One region of the Pantoea sp. C1E2 genome, then DNA from elsewhere that is predicted to be linked to it. Evidence: predicted binding sites of a transcription regulator. Region 1 holds the regulator's gene; the other holds the start of a gene.
The links. The regulator LexA, encoded in region 1, represses DNA repair genes until DNA is damaged. The targets are predictions, from matches to a motif close to TNCTGTATGTACATACAGNA.
Positions count from the first base shown of each region.

Region 1 (4,191 bases):
CCGCTGGCCAGAAGTTCAGGTTAATGCCCGCTGCGATATGAGGCGGAACCAAACCCTGATGGTAGAGCACGTAAGAGAGCAGCAAATAGTCCATGTGACTGCGATGGCAGGGCACATACACAATCTCGTGGCCATCTTGCGCCAGCTGACGCACGCGCTCGCCACCATTGACGTTGATGCCCTGATAGAGACGGCTCCACAGCCAGCCCATGACGCGGTCGGTCACGCGGATGGCTTCATACGAGAAGTTAGCCGCGACTTCTTCCATCATCTCAACGGCGTTCTGCTGGGCCTTCTCGTGCGAGATTTTTTTGCTGCGCGCTTCATCTTCAACCGCTTTTTCAATCGCTTTGGATTGCAGCAGCTTGTTGAACAGATCCTGACGCGCAGGCAGACGTGGGCCTACAGCAGCCAGGCGCTGACGCGCAAAATGAATGCGTGCCACGCGTGCCAGCTTTTGGGCAATCGACTTATCGGTACCGTGCTCCGTGGCCATCTGGCGCAGGGAAACGGTCGGCGAGAAGCGCACAAAGCTGTCACGTCCGTGCCACAGAATGGCGAAGAATTTCTCTATGCCATTAAGGATGCGCAGATGCGGCGTGTCTTCACCCTGAATTTCGCGTCCTGGCGCACGACCAAACATCACCGCAACCGGTAACATTTGTACGTCGAGATCAGGATTACTGCGGTGCAGATCGAGATAGTCGTGGAATAGCTTCACGGACTCAGGATTTGCTACGAAATAGGGGAATACGCGCGGGCCATCGTGAATAAACACATGACGTGGCAGCAGAGTGCCATCGATCTCCAGCGGGGCCAGCGGATCGGGCAGATCATGGTTGAGACACTGCGCCCGTAATGTGAGCAGGTCAGCCTTTGAATCGTAAGGCAAAACATACATCACTGGACGAGTCGGATCGATCCCATGTTCAGAGACAGGATCGGTCGGAATGACCTTACTCTTTACTAAAAAAGAGAGTGGTAAATTCAATAGTTTGTAATAAAGTTTACGCCAACCTGACATAGACAACTTAAAGCCTCTTGTTAGCAAAGCGCGGCAAGCATACCAGAAAGTAAATCGAAGATCTGTGGCTGCACCATCTCATACAGCCCACTCATTGACGCCAAATCACCTCAAGGGTTCCACAGCATGGCAAATAACGTCACCGGTATTCAAAGAATAGTGAATGCAGCCGGTTATTCCTGGCAGGGCCTGCGTGCCGCCTGGCAACATGAAGCCGCATTTCGCCAGGAAGCCATTGCTGCACTGGTGGCCATTGTGGTGGCCTGCTGGCTGGATGTCGATGTGATTTCCCGAGTGCTGATGATTGGCTCCGTGGTGTTGGTGATCATCGTTGAAATCCTGAATAGCGCCATTGAAGCGGTAGTCGATCGCATTGGGCAAGAGCGCCATCCCTTAGCGGGACGAGCAAAAGATATGGGCTCAGCGGCGGTATTGCTGGCTATATTACTGGCTCTGTTTGTCTGGATCGCGCTGCTCTGGTCGCATTTGCGATAGGTATTCCAGAATCTTCAAACCGCTGATTTTTCCCTCTGTTTTGGTTTTCATTTCGCCAATACCTGTATATACTCACAGCGACTGTATAAACAACCAGGGGGCGGGATGAAAGCGTTAACAGCAAGGCAGCAGCAGGTCTATGATCTGATTCGCGACCATATTAACCAGACCGGCATGCCGCCAACGCGTGCGGAAATTGCTGCGCAACTGGGTTTTCGCTCGCCCAATGCGGCGGAAGAACACCTGAAAGCATTGGCGCGTAAAGGCGTCATTGAGATTGTCTCAGGTGCATCACGTGGTATCCGCCTGCTGATGGAAGAAGAAGTCTCCGAAGGGCTGCCGCTGATCGGCCGCGTGGCTGCCGGTGAACCGTTGCTAGCTCAGGAACACATCGAAGCGCACTATCAGGTTGATGCCAATCTGTTCAAGCCTACTGCCGATTTTCTGCTGCGCGTCAGTGGTATGTCGATGAAAGACATCGGGATTATGGATGGCGACTTACTCGCTGTGCATAAAACGCAGGAAGTCCGTAATGGCCAGGTTGTGGTGGCGCGCATTGATGACGAAGTCACCGTCAAGCGCTGGAAAAAGCAGGGTGCCATTGTGCATCTGCTGCCTGAAAACACCGATTTTCAGCCGATTGTGGTCGATACCCGTGAGCAAGCGCTGACCGTTGAAGGTCTGGCTGTGGGCATCGTGCGTAACGGCGAATGGCTCTAACCTCTCGTTGAATTCCCCCGCTGCGGTTGGTCGCTGTGCTGACCGCAGTCTGATACATTGATTTTCCTCTTCAGGCTGATTGCCGGTTAATGGTCCAATTGACCAGCGCAACAATGGAACGGGCGAATGCGGCTGTTTTCCTCTTCAGATAAAGCATTGTGGCGGCTGGCGCTGCCGATGATCCTCTCCAATATTACCGTTCCGCTACTCGGTGTCGTCGATACGGCAGTGATTGGTCATCTCGATAGTCCCATTTATCTCGGCGGCGTGGCGGTGGGTGCGACAGCGACCAGTTTCATCTTTATGTTGCTGCTGTTTCTGCGTATGAGCACCACCGGTTTGACCGCACAGGCATTTGGTGCGAACGATAAAACCGCACTGGCGCGTGCGTTGACGCAACCGCTGTTAATAGCCCTGGTGGCGGGCGTGCTGTTTGTATTGCTACGTACCCCCTTTAGTTTTGTCGCGGCCTCGTTAATGGGCGGCAGCCCAGAGGTGCAGCATCAGGCACAAATCTTTATCAACATCCGCTGGCTTAGCGCACCGGCAACGTTAGCCAATCTGGTGATATTAGGCTGGTTGCTCGGCGTGCAGTATGCGCGTGCACCAATGGTACTGCTGATTGTCGGCAATCTGGTGAATATCCTGCTCGACCTCCTGTTTGTACTTAAGCTGCACTGGGGCGTTGCGGGTGCAGCGGCAGCGACTGCTGTGGCGGAATATGTCACGCTGGGCGTGGGGTTGTGGATGGTGGTGCGCGTGCTCAAGCTGCGCGGTATCTCTTTCAGTCTGCTAAAACAGAGCTGGCGTGGTGATGCAGCACGGCTGTTTCGCCTCAATCGCGACATCATGTTGCGCTCGCTGATGGTGCAAATCTGCTTCGCGTCCCTCACCCTGCTTGGGGCTCGTTTGGGGCCTGATATTGTCGCTGTAAATGCGGTATTGCTGATGTTCCTCACTTTCACGGCCTACGCGTTGGATGGTTTTGCCTATGCCGTAGAGGCCTGCTCGGGCGAAGCTGTGGGAGCGAGAGATCGCAGTCGCTTGTTATTGATTTGGCATGCCGCCTGTCGGCAGGCCGGTATCGTTGCCCTGGCGTTTGCAGCGATCTATGCGCTAACCGGCCCCCAAATTGTGGCGTTGCTCACCTCGCTTGAATCACTGCGTGAGATGGCCGATCGCTATCTGGCATGGCAAGTGATTCTGCCGTTGGTCGGAGTCTGGTGCTATCTGCTGGATGGTATGTTTATCGGCGCCACGCGCGGGCGTGAAATGCGTAACAGCATGGTGATAGCCGCTATAGGTTATGGACTGGCGCTGCTGACACTCCCCTGGCTCGGTAATCACGGTTTATGGCTGGCGGTAGCGGTATTCCTCACTCTGCGGGGCGTGACGCTATGGTGGGTGTGGCGCCGTCACTGGCGGCATGACACCTGGTTTGGTGCTTAAATAAGCGAAGCGTAACCTACAGATTAATCTGTATTTTTTGCGCAATCCCAACTGGCTACTATAATTATCTCAAACGGCGCAATTGAGTAGCGCGTTGTGTGGGTGATTACCCTATTTCTTAGGGGATCATCACATCTCACTCAGGATGATGTGGAGGATTATTATGAACAAAGACGAAGCGAGCGGTAACTGGAAGCAGTTCAAAGGGAAAATGAAAGAGAAGTGGGGCAAGCTGACGGATGATGATATGACTGTCATCGAAGGTAAACGCGATCAGCTTGTTGGTAAAATTCAGGAACGCTACGGCTATGCGAAAGACCAGGCTGAAAGCGAAGTGAAAGACTGGGAAAGTCACAATAAAGACTACCGCTGGTAGCTTTTAGTGAATTAAGGAAGATGCTCCTACCCCGCCGATCACCCGTCGGCACGGCACAGGGAAGTGCCACTCAACCTTTTCTTACCCTCTTCTTCATATCCGTTTCATGGTCATGTTTGCAGCTATC
Region 1 covers NZ_JBSZHT010000002.1:619,538-623,728, forward strand. The annotation lists gene plsB (glycerol-3-phosphate 1-O-acyltransferase PlsB) at 1-1,024, opposite strand, end outside; gene ACXI0A_RS03075 (diacylglycerol kinase) at 1,151-1,519, shown strand; gene lexA (transcriptional repressor LexA) at 1,625-2,239, shown strand; gene dinF (MATE family efflux transporter DinF) at 2,366-3,688, shown strand; gene ACXI0A_RS03090 (CsbD family protein) at 3,852-4,064, shown strand; gene zur (zinc uptake transcriptional repressor Zur) at 4,135-4,191, opposite strand, start outside.

Region 2 (4,191 bases), 140 kb from region 1:
AGCGACTGTGCGTACTTCGCCCACTCAACGGTAATCGGCTGTGGGCGGCTGATATCACCGATGATCACCGGGGGCTTCACGCAGCGAGATCCATAGCTCTGCACCCAGCCATTTTGCGTAAACACAAAGCCATCGAGGTTTTCGCCGAAGTATTCCACCATGTCGTTACGCTCTGCTTCGCCGTGTACCAGCACATCCAGCCCAAGACGTTCCTGTTCAGTAATCGCCTGTTTGATGTGCTCCGCAATGCCGGTGCGATAGTGGCCGCCATCGATATTGCCTTTTTTGAAGTCGAGTCGCAGGCCGCGAATTTCGGTGGTTTGCGGGAATGAACCGATGGTGGTGGTCGGCCAGGCAGGCAAATTAAAGCGATGGCGCTGCGCTTTGGCACGTTCGGGATAGAGGCTGGCGCGCTCAACGTCTTTGGCCTGAATGCTCGCCAGACGTGTGCCCACTGCTGCATTGTGCACGCGAGCAGAGTGCGCACGGGCTCGAATCGGTGCACTCCACTCTGTCAGCGATGCTGCATTGTTATTATTGAGCGCCTTGCTCAGCAGCGACAGTTCAGCACACTTCTGTAAAGCAAAGGCGAACCAGCTTTTTACTTCCGCATCGAGCCGGGTTTCAACGCTAAGATCGATCGGGCTGTGCAGCAGTGAGCAGGAGGATCCAATCCACAGATTTTTACGCTGGCCCACCAGCGGTTGCAGGCGCTCAAACCAGCGGCTGAGATCGGCACGCCAGACGTTACGGCCGTTGATCACGCCTAATGAGAGCAGCCAGTCGGTGGGGATCTGTTGGTGGATAGACTGGATGTCATCTTTGCCATGCACCAGGTCAACGTGCAGGCCTTGAACGGGCAGCGTCTTAATCACATCGAGGTTTTGACCGATGCCGTCAAAGTAAGTGGTCAGCAGCAGTTGCACGCCACCTTGTAATGCAGCGTAAGTGGGCTTGAACGCATCACGCCACGCCTGTGGCAGTTCAAGCACCAGCGCGGGTTCATCAATTTGCACCCATTCGATGCCGCGCTTTTTCAGCTCTGCCAGCACTTGCTGGTAGACCGGCAGAATGTCTTTCAGCAGTGATAGACGGTCAAACGGTTCACCTTTGACTTTACCCAACCACAGGTAGGTCACTGGCCCCAGTAGCACCGGTTTGATCTGGTGACCCAGTGCCAGCGCTTCGTCCACTTCGTCGAGCAGCTGCGTCCAGCAGAGCGAGAACTGCTGGCCCTGCGTGAATTCCGGCACCATGTAGTGATAGTTGGTGTTGAACCATTTGGTCATCTCCGCGGCAGCAGCAGGTTCACCGCTGGGCGCACGGCCGCGTCCCAGACGGAACAGCGTATCGAGATCGACTGAGCCATCCTTGTTCTGATGGCGCGCCGGCACATTCCCGAGCATCAGGCTGGTGGTCAGCACATGATCGTACCAGGCGAAATCGCCCACCGGCAGCAGATCCACACCTGCCTCTTTCTGCTGTTGCCAGTGACGGGCACGCAGTTCGCGACCCACGGCCAGTAGCGCTTCCTGTGAGGAGTTACCTGCCCAGTAGCTTTCCTGTGCTTTCTTCAGTTCACGACGCAGACCAACACGAGGGAAACCGAGCGTATGGTTCAGAATGGTCATTTATTAATCTCCAGATATTCTTAACGGTACAAGCCCGTTTACGTTCATCCAGCGAGGGAATTGCCGTGCGCTGAACGCCTGAACTGGACGAAAGTAAAATGGCTGTGGCGCCTGATTGAGATGTTTAGCCGTCCAGATGTTTACACCGCCATAATCTGCGGGTACTGTATGTTCCTCAAGCGCAATTTGTTCAATCTCGATGTGAAGGACTCTCATGATCGAACTCAAACACCTGAGAACGCTGCAGGCGTTGCAGAATACCGGCTCGTTAGCCGCTGCCGCTGCTCAGCTTCATCAGACACAATCGGCGTTATCTCATCAGTTCAGCGATCTGGAACAGCGGCTGGGCTTTCGCCTGTTTGTGCGCAAGAGCCAGCCGTTGCGGTTTACGCCGCAGGGGGAAATCATGCTGCAGTTGGCCGAGCAGATTTTGCCGCAGATCCAGCAGGCGTTGCAGGCGTGCCATGAGCCGCATCAGACCACGCTGCGCATTGCGATTGAGTGTCACAGCTGCATTCAATGGCTGACGCCGGCACTGAATAATTTCCGCCAGAGCTGGCCACAAGTGGTGGTCGATTTTAAATCGGGGGTGACTTTTGATCCTCAGCCCGCCTTGCAGCAGGGTGAACTGGATGTGGTGCTGACCTCCGATATTCTGCCACGCAGCGGTTTGTTCTATACGCCGATGTTTGATTATGAGGTGCGACTGGTGTTGGCTCCGGACCATCCACTGGCGAAACTGGAGCATATTTCGCCGGAAGATTTAGCCGATGAGGTGTTAATGATTTATCCGGTGCAGCGTCAGCGTCTGGATATCTGGCGTCATTTCCTGCAGCCGGCGGGAGTGAGCCCGGCATTGAAGAATGTAGATAATACGCTGTTATTGATTCAGATGGTGTCGGCACAAATGGGCATCGCCGCATTACCGCATTGGGTGGTGGAGAGTTTTGAAAAGCAGGGCCTGGTGGTGACCAAGACGTTGGGCTCTGGCTTGTGGAGCCGCCTGTATGCGGCGGTTCGCGATGGCGAGCAGCGTCAGCCGGTGCTGGAAGCTTTTGTGCGCTTCGCCCGTCAACACGCCTGTGACCATCTGCCGTTTGTGCGTGATGCGGCGCGTCCAGGTTCACTTCAGTCGGTTTCTTCATGATCTCACGGGCGGCTTGTGTCGCCCGTGCTGTTATCCCTGCCCTGCCTGCTCTATAATGCGCCGCCTCAATCCGCGACCAAGAGAGTTTCACCATGACGAGTAACGATGTTCTGCGCAGCGTGCGCTATATGCTTGATTTGAGCGATAGCAAAGTGGTGGAGATTTTTGCCTTAGCGGGCAGTGAAGTGCCGCTGGAGGATGTTCAGGCGTGGATGAAAAAGGATGAGGATGCGGCGTTCCGTAAATTGCCGGACGTGCTGATGGGCTATTTCCTTAACGGTTTAATTTTCTTCCGTCGCGGTAAAAGTGAAGATGCGCCAGCGCCGTCAGTCGAACGTCGTATGAATAACAATATCTTCATTAAGAAGCTGCGTATCGCGTTTGCGTTGAAGACCACGGATATTCCGGTGGTGCTGGAGAAGGCAAACTTTAAGGTTTCACAGGCTGAGGTTGGTGCGATTTTCCGCAATCCAGATCATAAGAACTACCGCGAGTGCGGCGACCAGATTCTGCGTAACTTTTTGAAGGGATTGACGATGATTCATCGTCCTGCGGCGCCCGCGAAAAAGCCCTGATGGCTTCGTGTTAGTGCTCAGTCGCGAAAGGGCTGATTACTACGTGTTAGTGCTCAGTCAGGAAAGGGCTGATTGCTATGTGTTAGTGCTCAGTCAGGGATAGCGTGGCAGATCGCAAAGGAAACCCACATCCCTGTGGGTCAGCCTCGCCCTCCATGGCTCGGATGCTTTGCTCCTCTGCCACGCTATCCCTTCCCTTAGGCTTTAGGTGTCGCTTTGATATCAGGTCAGATACCGGCCGCTCCGATCACGAAGGAATCTCACTTCCCTGTGGATTTGCCTGTCTCTTCCCTCTGGCTTAGGTGCTGCTTTTTCGAAGCTAGAGCAAAGCAACGAGCTTGTTAGCAATTCAGCTCGGCCATTTAGGCATCGCTTTTAGCGACATGCCCTACTACCCAACGCTTGTGCACGTAAAGTGAAGCGAAAATGACAATCGCCCCGGCAATAAAGCTCGGCCAGTGCGGTTTTTCCTGCCAGATCGCCAGGTTCACCAGTAAGCCCGCCGGTACGTGCATGTTGTTCATGATGCCCAACGTACCCGCATCGACCTGCGTGGCACCGTAGTTCCACATAAAGTAGCCCAGTCCCGAAGCCGCTACGCCCAGCCACACCAGAATGCCCCATTGCAGGTTTGTGGTCGGCAGCTTGTTCGGATTACCCCACAGGCTCCAGGCAATGATGGCAATGATCACCGCGCCTAAATAGAACCACGAGAATGCCGTGTGTTGCGGCATCGGGCGGGTTTCCTGCAAACGCTTGTAACCGACCATACCAATGGCGAAGCAGATGTTAGCCGCCTGAACCAGCAGTAAACCGAACCAGAAGTGATCGCTGACTT
Region 2 covers NZ_JBSZHT010000002.1:477,530-481,720, reverse strand. The annotation lists gene metE (5-methyltetrahydropteroyltriglutamate--homocysteine S-methyltransferase) at 1-1,631, opposite strand, end outside; gene metR (HTH-type transcriptional regulator MetR) at 1,846-2,778, shown strand; gene ACXI0A_RS02455 (YehS family protein) at 2,871-3,353, shown strand; gene ACXI0A_RS02450 (carboxylate/amino acid/amine transporter) at 3,716-4,191, opposite strand, start outside.
Region 2: a site for LexA is predicted at 1,794-1,813, ahead of metR (HTH-type transcriptional regulator MetR). Genes of this name have one in related genera too.